DNA from 3 places in the uncultured Martelella sp. genome. Region 2 is predicted to be linked to each of the others. Evidence: riboswitches for the same ligand, from Rfam matches in the RefSeq annotation. Region 2 holds a riboswitch; each other region holds the start of a gene.
What was found. Region 2 has a riboswitch for cobalamin ahead of ACHZCU_RS06745 (TonB-dependent receptor domain-containing protein). Riboswitches for the same ligand answer to the same signal wherever they lie in the genome.
Positions count from the first base shown of each region.

Region 1: linked by a shared signal. The riboswitch ahead of ACHZCU_RS21530 (epoxyqueuosine reductase QueH) and the one ahead of ACHZCU_RS06745 (TonB-dependent receptor domain-containing protein) in region 2 are both predicted to bind cobalamin.
Region 3: linked by a shared signal. The riboswitch ahead of metE (5-methyltetrahydropteroyltriglutamate--homocysteine S-methyltransferase) and the one ahead of ACHZCU_RS06745 (TonB-dependent receptor domain-containing protein) in region 2 are both predicted to bind cobalamin.

Region 1 is NZ_OY782683.2:97,545-103,322, reverse strand. It holds gene ACHZCU_RS21540 (ABC transporter ATP-binding protein) at 1-1,701, shown strand, start outside; gene ACHZCU_RS21535 (ABC transporter ATP-binding protein) at 1,703-3,505, shown strand; cobalamin riboswitch at 3,646-3,849, shown strand; gene ACHZCU_RS21530 (epoxyqueuosine reductase QueH) at 3,978-4,625, shown strand; gene ACHZCU_RS21525 (hypothetical protein) at 4,676-5,746, shown strand.
Region 2 is NZ_CAXXFM010000001.1:1,413,723-1,419,500, forward strand. It holds gene ACHZCU_RS06735 (iron ABC transporter permease) at 1-158, opposite strand, end outside; gene ACHZCU_RS06740 (ABC transporter substrate-binding protein) at 151-1,005, opposite strand; gene ACHZCU_RS06745 (TonB-dependent receptor domain-containing protein) at 1,036-2,940, opposite strand; cobalamin riboswitch at 3,108-3,308, opposite strand; gene pncB (nicotinate phosphoribosyltransferase) at 3,398-4,702, opposite strand; gene ACHZCU_RS06755 (hypothetical protein) at 4,848-5,078, opposite strand; gene ACHZCU_RS06760 (hypothetical protein) at 5,098-5,319, opposite strand; gene ACHZCU_RS06765 (glyoxylate/hydroxypyruvate reductase A) at 5,403-5,778, opposite strand, start outside.
Region 3 is NZ_CAXXFM010000001.1:2,196,269-2,202,046, forward strand. It holds gene ACHZCU_RS10300 (adenine deaminase C-terminal domain-containing protein) at 1-888, opposite strand, end outside; gene ACHZCU_RS10305 (DsbA family protein) at 1,030-1,644, opposite strand; gene metE (5-methyltetrahydropteroyltriglutamate--homocysteine S-methyltransferase) at 1,784-4,105, opposite strand; cobalamin riboswitch at 4,216-4,438, opposite strand; gene ACHZCU_RS10315 (glycoside hydrolase family 2 protein) at 4,700-5,778, shown strand, end outside.

The sequences.
Region 1 (5,778 bases), on a different contig from region 2:
CTTGCGCACGCCATCGGCTGGGCCACGCTTTCCGTCGTGCTCGAACTCGTGCCGGTCTACGTCATCTACCGGGTTCTGCAATCCGCCCTTGCCGGCACGCTGACGGTTTCCGTCGCGGGCCTTTATGCCGCCATCGCGCTTGTCGCCGTCATCGGAACCTGGCTGGCGCTCGCCGCCGCCATGAGCGGGGCGCACAGGATCGCCTTTGCCGCCATCTACCGGCTGCGGCTTGCCATTGCCCGCCATCTTGCCCGCCTGCCGCTCGGCTATTTCGCCGACAGGCGCAGCGGCGAGGCCAAGAAGCTGATGATCGACGACCCGGAAAAGCTGGAACTCGTCGTCGCCCACGGCATTCCCGAGGGCATCGGCGCGTTCGGCACCTGGCTTGCCGTTTCCGTGTTCCTGTTCGCCATCGACTGGCGGCTGGCGCTGGCGACGGTGTTCATCACCCCGGTTTCCTTCGTGCTTCTGGTGCTGGCGATGAAGCGCGGCGGCCGCCATGTCGATGCCTATCAGGCGGCGGGCGGGCGCATGAACGCGGCCATTGTCGAATTTCTGGCCGGCATGCCGGTGGTGAAGATCTTCAACCGGCCAGGCGAAGGCTTTCGCGAGGCAAGCGAGGCCGTCAGCGCCTATGCGGCGGTCGAAACCCGCTGGGCGAGGGCCTATCTGCCGCTCGGCGGCACGTTTTTCAGCCTCATCCTCTCCAATATCGTCTTCATCGTGCCGGTCGCCGCCTATCTTGCCAGCCGGGGCGAAACCGATATCGTCACCATATTGCTGTTCGTCATCCTCGGCGCCAATTACAGCCGGCCGCTGATGAAACTGTTCAACCTGTTTCACGAGCTTGCCCATATCAGTGTCGGTTCGCAGCTGATTGCGGGCGTGCTGGCCGAAGCGCCGCAGCATGACACCGGCCGGCGCGCCGCGCTTTCCGGCCATGATGTCGTCTTCGAAAATGTCAGCTTCGGCTATGGCAGCGGCGATGTGGTCACCGATGTTTCCTTTATCGCAAGAAGCGGCACGGTGACGGCGCTGGTCGGCCCCTCCGGCTCTGGCAAGAGTACGCTTGCAAGCCTCATTCCGCGCTTTTTCGATGTGCGCGCCGGGCGGATCACCATCGGCGGCGTCGATATCCGCGATATGGCGCAGGAACAGCTGATGGACACCGTCGCCTTCGTGTTCCAGCAGACGTTTCTTTTCACCGGCACGGTTGCCGACAATATCCGCTTCGGCAATCCCGATGCCTCCGATGAAGCGGTGGAAGCCGCCGCCGTTGCCGCCCGCGCGCATGATTTCATCGCGGCGCTGCCGGATGGTTACGCCACGAAGATCGGCGACCGGGGCGCTGTGCTTTCCGGCGGCGAGCGCCAGCGCATCGCCATTGCCCGCGCCATCCTGAAGGATGCGCCGGTGATCGTGCTCGACGAGGCCACCGCCTTTGCCGATCCCGACAATGAGGCCGCCATCCAGCAGGCGATCGAAGCGCTGGCGAAAGGCCGCACGTTGATCATCGTCGCCCACCGGTTGCACACGATCCGCGATGCCGAAACCATCATCGCCATCGAAAACGGACAGGTCGCAGAGACCGGACGCCATGACGATCTGCTTGCCCATGACGGCCTTTATGCCCGGCTGTGGCGCGATTTCATCGCCGCGCGCGAAACCGGCCTACGCCAAACCGCAGAAAAGGAGGCCTGAAATGCGTGCCAAGACCACCGAAATCCGCTCAGACCTGCAAAGCCTGAAACGGCTCTGGGCGCTGGCCGGGCCGCTGCGCAGCCGCGTTGCGGCGGGCATCGTCTTCCGTTTCCTGCAATCCTTCTCGCTCGGCATCGGCTTTGCCGCCGCCATCCGGCTTGTCAGCGCCATGACGGAGCCGGGCTTTACGCCGTCGCCTGCATGGGTATGGCAGATTACAGGGCTTGCGGCGCTCTCGCTTACGGGACAGGTCGTCTTCAGCTATCTGTCGTCGGCCAATAGCTGGCTTTCCAGTTTTGCGCTCGGCGGCGAACTCCGGCTTGCCATGCTGGGACGATTGCAGCAATTGCCGCTCGGCTTTCACTTTTCCCGCAATCGCGGCGATACGGTCACCATGCTGACCTCGGACATGCAGATGGTCGAGAGCTTCATGTCGGACGGTCTGCCGCGCGTGGCCGAAGCCTTCGGCCTGCCGGTCGCGGTGCTTGCCTTCATGGCGTTTCAGGACGGGCCGGTGACGCTGGCTGCCATCGTTTCCATTGTCCTGTCGATGCCGCTTTATTTCGCCATCAGCCGTTATCTGGCGAAAACCGGGTTGAAACGACAGGACATACAGGCCGAGGCCGCCGCCCGGATGATCGAATATGTGCAGGGCATGCCCGTGATCCGCGCCTTCAACCGCGTGACCCGCGGAACCGAGGATTTCCGCGCCTCGCTGGAAGATTTCCGCGACCTGTCGCTGAAAATGGTGGCGCAGCTTACCCTGCCGCTGGCGCTGTTCGGCATGGTGCTGACGCTCGGCGTGCCGCTAGTCATTTTCGCGGCGGGTCTGCGCTTTGCCACAGGCGCGATCGGAATCGAGACGATCATTATCGCGCTGATGCTGGTCTATGCCATCTACAGCCCGCTTCTGGGGCTGACCAGCCTGATGGAACTCACCCGCCAGGCCGATGCCTCGCTGACCCGCATGGACCGGGTGCTGACGGCGGAACCGCTGCGTGAAACCGCGCTGCCCAAACAGCCGGACGGTTTCGCCATTGCCTTCGAGGATGTCGGCTTCGGCTATGGCAAGGGGCCGGTGCTGAAAGATATCGGCTTTTCCGTTCCCGAACGCTCGATGACCGCCATTGTCGGCCCCTCGGGTGCGGGCAAGAGTACCATCCTGAACCTGCTGCCGCGCTTCTGGGATGTCAACGAAGGCGCGATCATCATCGGCGGCATCGATATCCGCGACATGGCGCCGGAACGGCTGTCGGAGCTGATCACCGTGGTCTTTCAGGACGTCTACCTGTTTTCCGGGACGATCTTCGACAATATCGCCTTCGGCCGCCCCGACGCCGTGCCCGCCGATATCGAGGCCGCTGCCAAAACCGCGCAGGCCCACGACTTCATCATGGCGCTTCCCGATGGCTACGACACCCGCGTCGGCGAGGGCGGGGCCTCGCTTTCCGGCGGCGAGCGCCAGCGCATCTCCATTGCCCGCGCCATGCTGAAGGATGCCCCCATCGTGCTGCTCGACGAGGCGACGGCGGCCATCGACCCGACCAATGAACGCGCCCTGCAAAAAGCGCTTGCCGCACTGGTGAAAGGCAAGACCCTGATCGTCGTCGCCCACAAGCTCTCCACCGTGCGCGAGGCCGACCAGATCCTCGTCCTCGACAATGGCCGGATCGTCGAGCGCGGCGACCATGACGGCCTTATCGAAAACAACGGGCTTTACCGACGGCTGTGGCTTTCCTGGACAAAGGCCGCGCATTGGCGGATTGGCGGACATCAGACAAGGCCTGACAATCCAGAGGATTAAAGCACGCTTTGAAGGTCGATGGGAAAGAGGTTATTTCTCTTTGAAATCAATAATATAATCCCTGTCATAGCGCGGCGCATATCGCTGCCCACCACAGCGCAAACCTTCCGTTTTGCTATTGACATCGCAGCGGTGATGATATTGGTCAAACCCGTTCAGGTGCCGGAGGAAGCTTCGGTTAAAAGGGAATCCGGTTCACGGCCTCGGCCAAATCCGGAACTGCCCCCGCAACTGTAGGCGGAGAGTTTACCCGGAATACCACTGGTGCAGAGACGTGCATCGGGAAGGCCGGGATAAGTGATGACCCGCAAGTCAGGAAACCTGCCTGAAGATATTCACCTGTTCTGACCGCGGGCGGCGTGTCGGGAGCGGTTTTCCGTGAAGGTGTTTTCGTCGCACCGCGCTCAAACCGCGCGGTGTCTGTCTGCATCTGTCCGGAGGCTTGTCGCATCCGGAGGGAAGGTGATTTGCCATGACGGATCTGCAAAGGCCCGAACTGACACCCCCCGGCGGAAACAGGAAAGTTCTGCTGCATTCCTGCTGCGCCCCCTGTTCGGGCGAGGTCATGGAGGCCATGCTGGCCTCCGGCATCGATTACACGATTTTCTTCTACAATCCCAACATCCACCCGCAGAAGGAATATCTGCTGCGCAAGGACGAGAATGTCCGTTTCGCCGAAAAGCACGGCGTCGCGTTCATCGACGCCGATTATGACAAGGACAACTGGTTTGCGCGCGCCAAGGGCATGGAATGGGAGCCCGAACGCGGCATCCGCTGCACCATGTGTTTCGACATGCGTTTCGAACGCACCGCGCTTTACGCCCATGAAAACGGCTTTCCGGTGATGACGTCTTCTCTCGGCATATCGCGCTGGAAGAACATGGCGCAGATCAATGATTGCGGCCATCGCGCCGCCGCGCCTTACGAAGGCCTCAGCTACTGGGATTTCAACTGGCGCAAGGGCGGCGGCGCCAACCGCATGATCGAGATCAGCAAGCGCGAGGAATTCTACCAGCAGGAATATTGCGGCTGCGTCTATTCGCTGCGCGACACCAATATGCACCGCCGCAAACAGGGGCGTGAGCCCATCGAACTGGGCAAGCTCTATTACAGCGAATAACACCGCTGCGCCCGCAAAAATCGCTTCATTGTCAAACGAAAGGACCAAATATGTGCCAGATATGCCAGAATGTGATGTTTTCCGGCGGCATTCCCGGTGAAGGCGTCGAGGACGTCTTCGAATCGCTGGCCAGAACGGTTGGCGCCCGCGCCGCTTTCTGGCCGGATGGCGAGACCAACCCGGAACGGCGCGGCTGGATCGGCGCGGTTAACAATATGGTGCTGGCCACAGCGCCCTGCTTCGAGGAAATCCCTTCGCCGCTGACGCTGCCCAAAGACCATCCCTACCACATGTTCAAGACGCTGAAGATCAAGGATGGCGCGACTGTCGACCTGCGTGGTCGGTTGCCCTACGCCAAGGATGCGATTGCCTCCTACAGGATCTTCAAGCAGATGCAGTCCGAAGGCCGCATTCCCAAGGAAGTCCGCTTCCAGTGCTCGGTCCCGGGCGCCCATGACGTGATCTCGATCACCTTCCCCGATGTTTCCACATGGCCCGTGCTGTTCAAAGCCTGGCAGGAAGCACTGCAGGAAGAATATCGCCGGATTCTCGAAGTCATCCCGGCAGAAGAGCTGTGCATCCAGGTCGATTACTGCACCGAGATGATCCACATCGGCGGCACCTGGGCACAGAAGTTCGACTGGATTGAGGAAGAACCGAAGGACACGCTGTTCGCCCGTTACACATCGCCCGAATACATCAACGGTCATATCGAGGGCCTGCCCGACGCCGTCACCATCGGTTTTCACGTCTGCTGCGGCACATCGCCGTCCTATCCGGTGCAGCCGCTCGACGACATCGGCCTGCCGGTCGACCTGTCGAATGCCATCCAGAAGGCGGCCGGTGGCCGTATCGGCTATTTCCATCTGCCGGCCATGACGGACTCGGGCGAAGCCTATTTCGCCCCGCTTTCGCGGCTGGAAACGGGCGATGCGACGATCTACCTCGGCCTTGAATGCAATGACGGCCTTGAGGGCATGGAACGGCGCATGAACGCCGCGCAGAAATTCCTGCCGAAATTCGGCGTTGCCCATTATTGCGGGTATTTCTGGAACAAGGCGATCATGCCGGACCTGCTGAAAACGCTGGCCGAAGGCGCCGACAAGCAGGCGGCGGCTTAAGACCATCCGACAATGCCCGGCAGTACCCTCTG
Region 2 (5,778 bases):
ATCAGCGCAATCGCGCCCGCATCCCGGCTGAAAAGCCCCGACAATGCCGCCCGGAACCCGAAACCGGCGGGACCGACCGTCAAAGACGCCAGAAAAAGCAGGCTCACGAGCACGCCAAGACCGGCGAGAAGCAGGTAATAGCGACGCTGTTCACTCATGTCCGTTGCCCTTGGCCACGCCATTTCTGAGGCGGGCGATTGCGTCAAGATTGAACGGCCCGCCGCAGATCGTCAGACGGCTGGGAAGATCAATGAGTTCTGCCTTTTCAGCCGCTGCGCGAAAGGCGGGATGGGCAAACGGCGCCTCGGCCAGGGCGGGTGCATCATAGCCGCTGTCGCCGCCGATGATAACCTCGGGCGCCGCCATGATCAGGCGTTCGAGCGGCAGGCGGCCAAGACCATCGATGCCGGCGGAAATACCGATATTGTCGAGCCCCGCATCGGCAACGATATCGCCGGCAAGCGTGCCCTCGCCCGAGGTGTAGCCATTGGCATAATAAAGCGCTGCGGTCTTGTCGCTTGCCGGCTGTTCCAGCAGGGCTGCGCGGATTTCATCCATGTCCGCGACAATCCGTTCGGCCGCCGCCTCGCGCCCCAGAAGATGGCCCATGCGCAGAAGATTTTCGCGCACATCCTCAAGCGAGGCCTCCGGCGCGAATTCGGCAACGGGGACACCGAGCCGTTTCAGGAGATTGACCGTCTCGCGGGTGGTATAGCTGCCGGCCAGCACCAGATCCGGTTTCAGAAGGAACACTTCCTCCGCCTGCCCGTGATTGAGCGGATAGGCCGCGGCCTCTTCCGCCATGGCGGAGACGGCCGGATCGACCGCAAGGGCCGATATGGAAATGAGCTGCCCCTCGCCCGCAAGCGCCATCGCCATCTGATCGGTGCACAGATTGATCGAGACCACACGGGCCGGTGCGTCTCCTTCATCGAGCGCAAGAGCCGAAGGAACGGCAGAAAACAGGCAAAGGAGGCCGGCGCAGGCGGTTTTGACAGACAGCATTGTTCGAGCCGACCGCGCCGACCGCATCATCTAGAACGTCCTTTGATAGGAAAGCGTCACCGTGGTGCCGGGCGCATTATAGCCGTAGGCGGTCTCATAGTCTTCATCGAACAGGTTCTCGACTGCGAACTTGACGCGGGCGGCCTGATCGATGTCGTAGAGCGCCGAGACATTGACCAGCGTGTAATCGCCAAGCTGGGGATTATAGCTTGCCGTATTGGTCCAGCGGCTGCCGACATATTCGATATCGGCATTGAGATTGAGCGCCTCGGTTGCCTGCCAGCTTGCGGCTGCCGTCAGCTTCAGACGGTTCTGATTGGCGATATACTGGTCGTCAGTCTCATCCTTCGGCAGGCGATATTCGAAGCCGAAATCAAGACCGAGCCGGTCATCCATGAGCGCCTGCGACCAGACCGCCCGCACGCCGGAAATCTTCGCCTTGTCGATATTCGTATAGGTCGAAAAGTCGCTGGTGTAGTCAATCATGTCGTCAATGAAGGTCTGATACCAGACGAGATCAACACTGCTTGTATCCGACGCCGCCCAATTGAGGCCAACCTCATAGGATTTGGACCGTTCCGGATCGAGATCGGGATTGCCGACATAAGAACCGAAATATCCTGGATAATAAAGCTGATTGAAATCCGGCGCGCGGAAACCGGTGGCAAAGGATGCCCGCGCAGTCAGACCCTCGATAAGCTCGTAGCCGACACCGACATTATAGGTCAAAGCGCCGCCGAAATCCTCGTTGGCGTCGTAACGCAACCCGGCATTAAGATCGAGCGCCTCCCATTCCAGCGAATACTGCGTATAGACCGCGCCAATGGCGCGGCTGGATTTTGAATAGTCCGTCGAGGAACTGACATGCTCCTCGTAAGCCTCCCCGCCGAAGGTCAGGCTGCTGAACAGGTCGCCTGTCACGAATTCCTTGGTCGTGCTGGCATTCAAGCCATACCGCGTCGTATCGAAATCGCTGTTATAGGTAGCGTCGCCCTTGAGAAAGGTCTTGTTGTAATCGAGAGCGGAATAAATCTCGAAGACGGAGGACCAGTCCTCGCCGTGGTCGATCTCGGCGCCGACCTTGAAGCCGGCATTGGTCTGCAGGGACTGGTTCGCGCCGGGGCCCCAGCTGGAAGCGCCATCGAAATGTGGGTTGGAACGGGCGTAGAACCCATCTGTGTAGAGTCGGCCCCAGAGAAAGTCCTTCGACAGCGCATAATTGAACGAACCCTGCAGGAACCCATCGTCATCAGGCTCGATCAGGCCGCTTGCGGGCGTGGTGAAGTTATACCCTTCGGTCCCGAGAATACCGAGACCGACATTGAAATCGACCCCGTCCGCAGTACTGCCGCGCACAGTGCCATTGGCAAAACCGCCCCACGGCCATGTCACGCCCGTCTCAACGGTCGTACAGACATTTTTTCCGTTTTCACAGAATGAACCATCTCTGGTGATGATGTTGATGACACCGCCGATCGCATCCGCGCCCCATTGCGCCGAATGTGCACCTTCAACGACCTCGATCCGGTTGACCGCGCTCAGAGGAATATTGGAAAGGTAGGCCGTGCCGGTGGTTGCCGATGCGACGCGCATACCATCCACCAAAACCAGTGTCTGGTTGGCACGAGCAGAGCGCAGCGTCACCGAGGCCTGCGCGCCCTGCCCGCCATTGGTGGTGATGTTGACGCCCGGATATTTCCGCAGAAGCGACGGCAGGTCGGGCGCTGCGGATTTTGCAATATCTTCCTCATCGATCACCGTCACGGTGGAGGTTGATTGCGTGATCGTCGAAGGCCGGCGCAAAGGCGTGGTCACATAGACCGGTTCAAGCTCGGTCACGACATCGTCGAAAGGCGCGGCGTCCTGCGCCAGCACCTGCTGTGCCGGTACCAAGGCCAAAAGCGCGGCGGAGGCCGCAAGCAGAGATTTGTTCATTCCATGTCCCCAAGGCGGCCGGCATGACGCCGGCCGAAAAAGCCCGTCGGGGACAACAGCTTTTGACGCGGAAACACCCGGTCGCGATCCTGTCCCGTCGGCGGCAACATCGTTTCGAAATGTCACCGCGACGGCAGACCGCGCCAAAACAAGAACCCCGTGTTCCGGCAAGGGTGACGGGATCGGGCAGGTCTCCTGGCTTCCGCGTCATCGCCATTGTTTCCGTCTTCCCGGATCAATCCAGTGACGTCATGGAAACGGCTCTGCGGCTACAGTTGCGGGGGCAGCCACGGCCTGGGGCAAGCGCCCTGTCCCGTGTTCCCTTTTCATCCGTTCTTGCGAACGGAACCTGATCCGCGCGCAATCTATGCGGCGCGCATCCGCGGTGTCAACGCAGCCAACCCCGTGATTTGTACGAACAAATCCGGGTATTGCTTTTCGGCCACAGGTCGGGGTTTCACACCAGCACAGGCTGGTCGAACATGTCTTCCGAGCCGAAGAATTTCAGATAGCGTTCGACTTCCTTCGGGTCGCCGGTCGCCTTTTGCGGATTGTCGGAAAGCTTGACGGCCGGGCGGCCATTGGCGTCCGTCACCTTGCAGACGACGGAGATCGGCTTCAGCCCGCCGACGCGGTGCGGCGCGCAGCCGATGAAGTCATTGGTGAGGTTGGTGCCCCAGCCGAAGCTCATGCGCACGCGGCCCTGAAAATGCTTGTAGGCCTCGATGATCGCATCCACGTCCAGCCCGTCGGAAAAGATCAGGATTTTCTCGCGCGGATCGCGGCCCATCTTCTTCCACCAGTCGATGATCTTCTCGCCGCCTTCGATCGGCGGGGCGCTGTCGGGGCGAAAGCCGGTCCAGTCGGCAACCCATTCGGGCGCATTGCGCAAAAACGCCGTGGTGCCATAGGCATCGGGCAGCGCAATCAGCAGGTTGCCGCCGTAAAGCTTGTTCCAGTCCTGCATCACCTTGTAGGGCGCTGCGGCCAGTTGCTCGTCGGTTTCGGCAAGGGCGGCTGCGACCATCGGCAGCTCATGGGCATTGGTGCCGACGGCTTCCAGATCGGTATCCATGGCCAGAAGCACATTTGAGGTGCCGGTAAAGGCCGGGCCAATGCCCTCCTTCAACGCTTCCACGCACCAGCGCTGCCACAGGAAGGAATGGCGCCGCCGTGTGCCGAAATCGGAGATTTTCAGGCCATCGAGAGCTGCCAGCCGCTCGACCTTGGCCCACATCTTGGCCTTGGCGCGGGCATAGGTGACATCGACGGTGAACAGCCCGAGGTCCTTCAGGGCCGAACGGGAGCGCAGCTCGTTGATGATGCAAAGCGCTGGAATCTCCCACATCGTGGTTTCCATCCAGCGGCCGTGAAAATCGAGCTGATACTGGCCATCGCGTTTGGTGAGTTCATATTCCGGCAGGCGGAAATTGGCGAGCCAGGTCAGAAATTCCGGCTCGAAGATCTGAGAGCGGCCGTAAAACGAGTTACCGGCAAGCCAGATCATTTCCTTCTTGGTCAACCTGATCTCGCGCGCATGGTCGAGCTGGTCGCGCAACTCGCCCTCGTCGATCTCGTCGGCCAGACGCACCGAGGTCGTGCGATTGATCACCGAGAATGTCGCATTGACGTCCGGATAGAGTTTCCAGATCATCTGCAGCATCAGGAGTTTGTAGAAATCCGTATCCAGCAGACTGCGGATAATCGGGTCGAGCTTCCAGCTATGGTCGTAGACCCGTGTTGCGATATCGGTCTTCGGCATCGCCGTTCGCTCCTCGGCTTTTCAGGCGCCGTTGCGGCGGAAAAATAGCGCGAAGGGCCGCCATGCCGCCCTTCCGGGCCCATGACTTAGCTGCAAAGACGGCACAAAGTCCAGAGCGGACACGTCGTTTTGCTCGATGTGAGCTTTACTGAGCCGGTGCAGCCGCGTTCGCGTCCTCGTTGACTGTCTCGCCCGCCGGATCGCCGCCCTGCGGGGCAAACAGTTCCACCGCGCCCCAGGCCACGAAGGCCAGAACAAGGCCCACCGCCAGAATGATCAGCACCGGACGGCCGCGCTCGGAATGCCGCGCCTCCGTCGGGGTCACGTCAACCTCGGCATCCTCGGGGCGGTGGCCTGTCGTCTTCTTTTCAACCATGTCGTCCTCCCGGATCGTCCTAGCTCGCGCCGGGCGCGCCGAACAGCCACGAAGCACCGCCCCAGATCAGCACCACGGCAACCATGATGGCGATGATGATCATGATCACGGTCTGCCCGCGGTTGAGATGCCGTTTTTCGGTCGGCGGGATGCGGGTGTCGTCCTCATTCTTCTGCGGATAGTCATCCTCGCCCGGATATCTGACGGGCCGGCCTTCCTTCGGATCGAAATGCGTCGTCATATCGTCCTCCTTCGCCTCCGCGCGGGGCGGAGGCGTTTCCAAAGGGATAAAACGGCAAGGCGCGGGTCTTTGTTCCCGGCAGATCAGTATCCCGCGGTCCGGTCGACCACATGCTGAAGCGGTTCGCCCGCCTCGAAACGGGCGATCTGCCGGGCGACATGGGCAAAAAGCGCCCGGACATCGGTATCAGAGGCAATATGCGGGGTCACCAGCGCACGCTCATGCGACCAGAGCGGGCTTGCCGGCGGCAACGGCTCGCTGGCGAACACGTCCAGCGACACACCGCCGAGAACACCGCTATCCAGCGCGGTAACGATATCGGCCTCGACCTGTGAACCGCCACGCCCGGCATTGATGAACACCGGCGCGCCAAGCGGGCCGGACCGGCTGAGTTTTTCAAACAGCGCGCGATTGAAAATGCCGGTGGTTCCCGCTGTCAGCGGCAGAAGACCAACGAGA
Region 3 (5,778 bases), 780 kb from region 2:
GGCGTCGCGGTCGTCAGTGCACACCGCCACCCGCTTGTGCGAAGCGCCGAGTTCGGTCACGGCCTTGATCGCCTCCGGCAGCGAATGCCAGGGCGTGGTCGGCGGTCCACCGCGCAGGAAAATCCACACGCCGGCTTCCAGAAGGTCATTGGCGATCTCCCGATCGATGGCCTCGTGGGTATCGGTCACGCCGGCTGCCGCATAGGCGGCAACGAATTCGCGGCCGTAGACATGGCCGGAAACCGGGCGACCGCGCTTCAACGATTCGGCGATGATCGCATGCGAGCGTTCGTCGCTCATGGCCACCGGCACGAAGTCCATCTTTTCGCCAAGGGCGACGGCTTCCGGCCATTTGTCGAAGATCTTCGCGATCTTGTCCGGCGTCAGATCGCCGCCGGCCGTTTCCATTTCCGCGCTGGTGGCCGGGACCGTGCTCGGCACCGTCAGGAAGATCGACAGCGGGGCCTGGCGGGCATCTTCCAGCATCGCCTCCACGCCTGCCACATCCATGACATTGCCGATCTCGTGGCTGTCGCAGAAGATCGTCGTGGTGCCGTTCAAAAGCGCCGCCTCGGCATAGGCGCAGGCCGTCACCATGCTTGATTCGATATGAAGATGCGGGTCGACAAGGCCGGGCGCGACAATGCCGCCTTTGGCATCGTAAACGTCTGCCGCCTTGCCGCGATGGGCGCCGGCATGCTTCACTGCGGCGATGCGTCCGCCCGAAATCCACAGTTCCCGGTCATCCAGCATGCGTTCCGAATAGGTTGAAAGCACCCGCGCGCCGGTGATGACGATATCCGGATCGCTGCGGCCGGAAGCGACATCGGCAAGTTGCCGGGTCATGTCGGAAAGAGGAGAAACGGAAAAGCGTGTCAGCTTGCTCATGATGGGCTTTCATACTGGTCAATGTGCGTGCGGATCGGTCTGTTCATGCCGAAGAATCCGCCTGTGCCCGAAGCTAACGGCAGTGTGAAATGCGGTCCAGAGATTTCTTGAAAACGTCGTTTCAAGGCAGTTTTGCTGCGTTCAGCCCGCCGACCGTGCTTGGGCGATTGCTGATTCCAGCATGATCCTGTCGAGAATGCCCGGATAGACCGTCCGGCCGATCACATAGGACGGCGTGCCGTTGAATTGGAAGGCTTCGGCCTGGTGATAATTGCGGTCGAGCAGGTCGGAAATTTTCTTTTCGTTGTCTTTCACCGCCGCGGCAATGGCATCGAAATCAAGGCCCGCGTCGGTCAGCAGCGTTTCGACCCGTTCATGGGTCAGGCGCGCGCCTTTTGCCGTCATCAGCGTATCGAGCGCGGTTTCGTATTCACCAAGGGCGGCAGCGCCCTGAACGGCCTGCGCGGCATAAACGGAAACGTCGCCGAAAATCGGCCAGTCCTTCATCACCAGTTTGACATTGCCATCCCTGGCAACGACATCGCGCACCATCGGATAGTCACGCTTGCAATAGGTGCACTGGAAATCGAAATATTCGACCACGGTGACATCGCCGTCCGGATTGCCGAGGACGGGGGCATTCGGATCGGAAAACACGTTTTCCGGCGAGGGCTCATGGGCATATGCGCCGATCGGAAACAGCGCAAGGCCCGAGCCTGCAAGCATGCCTTTCAAAATGGTGCGGCGGTCCGTCATGCCGGTCTCCTTGATTCTGATCCGGCTTAGTATAGGGGACGGCGCCATCCTGCCACCCATCAATTTTGCGAGAGCGCACCCTCCTCAAACGCGAGTGTGCCGCCGGCCCCAAAAGGGCCGGGGCGTTTTGCAAGGCCGTTCAGCCGCGCAGGGCTTTTGCGGCTTCGACCATATTGACCAGCGCCGGTTTGACCTCGGCCCAGCCGCGGGTCTTCAGGCCGCAATCGGGATTGATCCAGATCTGACGGTCATCGAGCCGCTTGCGGGCGAGCGACAGCAGTTCGGTCATCTCGCCCGTTGCAGGAATGCGGGGCGAGTGGATGTCATAAACACCGGGCCCGATTTCGCTTGGATATTCGAAGGCGGTGAAGACATCGAGCAGTTCCATCTTCGAGCGCGAGGTCTCGATGGAAATCACATCCGTATCCATCGCTGCAATCGCATCGATGATGTCGTTGAACTCCGAATAGCACATATGGGTGTGGATCTGGGTTTCATCCGCAACCCCCGAGGACGAAAGCCTGAAGGCGTCGATGGCCCAGTCGAGATAGGTCTTCCACTCCGATTTGCGCAGCGGCAGGCCCTCGCGCAGGGCGGCTTCGTCAATCTGGATGATGGCAGCGCCTGCCGTTTCCAGATCGACAACCTCATCGCGGATGGCAAGCGCGATCTGGGCGCAGGTCTGCGAACGGGGGATATCGTCGCGCACGAACGACCAGTTGAGGATGGTGACCGGCCCCGTCAGCATGCCCTTGACCGGCTTTTCGGTCTTCGACTGCGCAAACCGCCACCAGTCGACCGTCATCGGCGCGGGCCGGGAGACATCGCCGAAGATCACCGGCGGGCGGACATAGCGCGAGCCGTAGCTCTGCACCCAGCCATGCTTGGTGAAGGCGAAGCCGGAGAGTTTTTCGCCGAAATACTGGACCATGTCATTGCGCTCGAATTCGCCATGAACCAGCACGTCGAGGCCGATGTCTTCCTGAAAGCGGATCGCCTTTTCCGTCTCGGTCTGAAGAAAGCCGTCATAGGCCGCCCGGTCGAGATCGCCGCGATTGAAGGCGGCGCGGGACTTGCGGACCTCGCTGGTCTGCGGGAAGGAACCGATTGTCGTCGTCGGAAACAGCGGCAGTCCAAGCTTCTTGCGCTGAAGGGCAATGCGGTCGGAAAAGCGGCTTTTGCGGCGGCGGTCGTTTTCGCCGACGGCGGCAAGCCGGGCGGCAACCGCATCATTGTGGACGCGCGGCGAACGGCTGCGTGCGGCAAGGGCGTTGCCGGCAGCCGCAAGCGCCTCGTCAATCGCTTCGCCGCCAAGCCCGCGGGCCAGGGCGGAAAGCTCTTCGAGCTTCTGGATCGCGAAGGACAGCCAGCTTTTCAGCTCCGGATCGAGTTCGGTTTCCAGCGCGACATCGATCGGCACATGGAGAAGCGAGCAGGACGGGGCGATTTGAACCTTGTCCGCACCGCGCGCCTCGATCACCGGCCGCAGCTGCTCGAGAAGTGCAGGAAGGTCTGCCCGCCAGATGTTGCGTCCGTCGATGACGCCAAGCGAAAGCACCTGTTCGGGCGCGACCTTTGCGAGAATGCCCTCCAGCGCATCAGGTGCACGTTTGAGATCGAAATGCAGACCGGCAACGGGCAGGTTCAGTGCCGTCTGTGCATTGTCGCCGAGATCGCCGAAATAGCTGGCGAGCATCAGCTTCAGCGCCGGCACGGCCTTGGTGAGGGCGTCATAGGCGTTTTCAAAAGCAGCACGCTCATCGTTCGTCAGGTCGAGCACCAGCGCGGGTTCGTCGATCTGCACCCATTCTGCGCCTGCTTCATGGAGCCTGCTGAGCAGCTCGGTATAGACCGGCAGAAGACGGGACAGCAGCGTGACCGGCTCGAAATCGGATCCCCGCGCCTTGGCGAGCTTCAGGAAGGTGACGGGGCCGAGAATGACCGGACGCGTTTCGATGCCCAGCGCCTTGGCTTCAAGGTAGTGATCGACCGGCTTGGTCGAGGACAGCGCAAAGGTCTGATCTTCCGTCAGTTCGGGCACGAGATAGTGGTAGTTGGTGTCGAACCACTTGGTCATTTCCAGCGCGCGAACGTCGCGCCCGTGTCCGGCATGGCCGCAACCGGCATCGTCTGCGCTCGTCTGTGCGCCGCGCGCCATGGCAAAATAGGTTTCAAGCGAGACGTCACCGCCGGTCCAGCCATATTCCTGCGGAATTGCGCCGACCATGACCGCGGTGTCGAGAACGTGGTCGTAGAGCGAGAAATCATTCGACGGGATCACATCGATCCCTTTTTCCTGTTGCAGGCGCCAGTTCTTGCGGCGCAGATGTTCGGCCGTATCGAGAAGTTCGGCAGTGCCGGATTTGCCGGACCAGCAGGATTCCAGCGCGAATTTCAGTTCACGTCGTGCGCCGATGCGCGGAAAGCCGAGGCTTGCGACGGCAGGTTTCGTATTTGGCATTTCATACCCCAGACAAAGTTGGGGGCATGGGTTGGCGGAAAGCATGAGAAAACACCGCGGGAGCGACCTCCCACGCCGGTTTCGCAGCACCACCGGGACACCCCGCCCGTGGACAGTTACAAGGCTCTGGCAGGTCTCCTGGCTTGCGGGTCGGCGCGCCTTTCCGTCTTCCCGGTTTCCCAGTGACGATGTGGAAAGGCACTCTCCGCTTACAGTTGCGGGGGCAGCTCCGGAATTGCCGCTGACAATGACGTCGCACAGCGCACCGGATTCCCTCTTGGCGCGGGGATGGGCATCAACCCATCACAGCGAACCAGAGCGGATGCAGTGTTATCCGGCCGGTACCGATTGTCAATTGATATAAAGATATATTTATATAATTAATTCGTTATGTCATTACGGGTGTCTTTCGGGACTTTGGTCTATGTGGTCGGTCGCCGAATGCGCAAAACTCTGGCGAAAAGTTCGCGCATATTGCCGGTTAGGCGTTTCGCACGATGCCTGAAAAAGGCTAAAAGGCGAGCGGGAAGACGGTCGGTTTGTGCGCAATTCTCAGCGTGGGGCGACCGAGAGCAACAGGGAAGACGGAACATCATGGCAAATGTCGCAGAAACGATCATTCTCAACGACGGCTGGACGGCGACGTGCGACGACGCAGACATCGCAGTCGAACTGAACGTTCCGGGCGATGTTCATTCCGCCCTGCTTGCCGCAGGCAAGATCGAAGATCCCTACTGGCGCGACAATGAAACCCTGACCGACTGGGTGCACCGTTCGCTCTGGACCGCAAAACGGTCGTTCAATCTGGAAAGTATGGACAACGGGCACTTCACGCTGCGTTTCGAAAGCGTCGATTGCCTTGCCGAAGTGCGCGTCAACGGCAAACCGGTCGGGCACTGCGAGAGCCAGTTCCTGCGCTATGACTTCGACGTCACCGGTTTTTTGCGCGAAGGCGAAAACCTCATCGAAGTGACATTCCTGTCCAATTCCCTGGAAGCGGCAAAAAGGGCGGAAAACTCCGATTTCCCGATGCCGTTTTCGACCAACAGCCGCATCGGTCACCTGAATTTCCTGCGCAAGACGCAGTGCCATGGCGGCTGGGACTGGGGGATCGCGCTGTGCCCGCTCGGTTTTTACGGCGATATCGCGCTTGTGCGCACCGGATCGGTCCGCCTCGATGATGTTGCCATCCGTCAGCGTCACGAAGATGGCGCGGTTGAACTGGATGTGACACTCCACGCCTTTGCCTTCGCGCCGGCGGTTGAAGATGCCATTGTGGAAATCGATGGCCACCGGGCAACTGCAACGCTGCATGCCTTTCCCGGTGAAAACCGTGTGACCGTGACGGCCCGGGTGGAAAACCCGCGCCTGTGGTGGCCGGCCGGTCATGGCGAGCAGGCATTCTATGACCTGTCCGTTTCGCTTGGCGGCCAGACACGGGATTTCCGCATCGGCTTGCGTGATGTCGCGTTGCTGACCGACGAGGACGAGATCGGCAACCGCTTTGCGTTCAAGGTCAACGGCCGCGAGATCTTCATGAAGGGCGCCAACTGGATCCCCGGCGACGCGCTACCCGAACGCGCCACGCCTGAACAGGTGCGCGACCTTCTGCAGTCGGCAGTCGACGCCAATATGAACATGATCCGCATCTGGGGCGGCGGGCAGTATGAGGC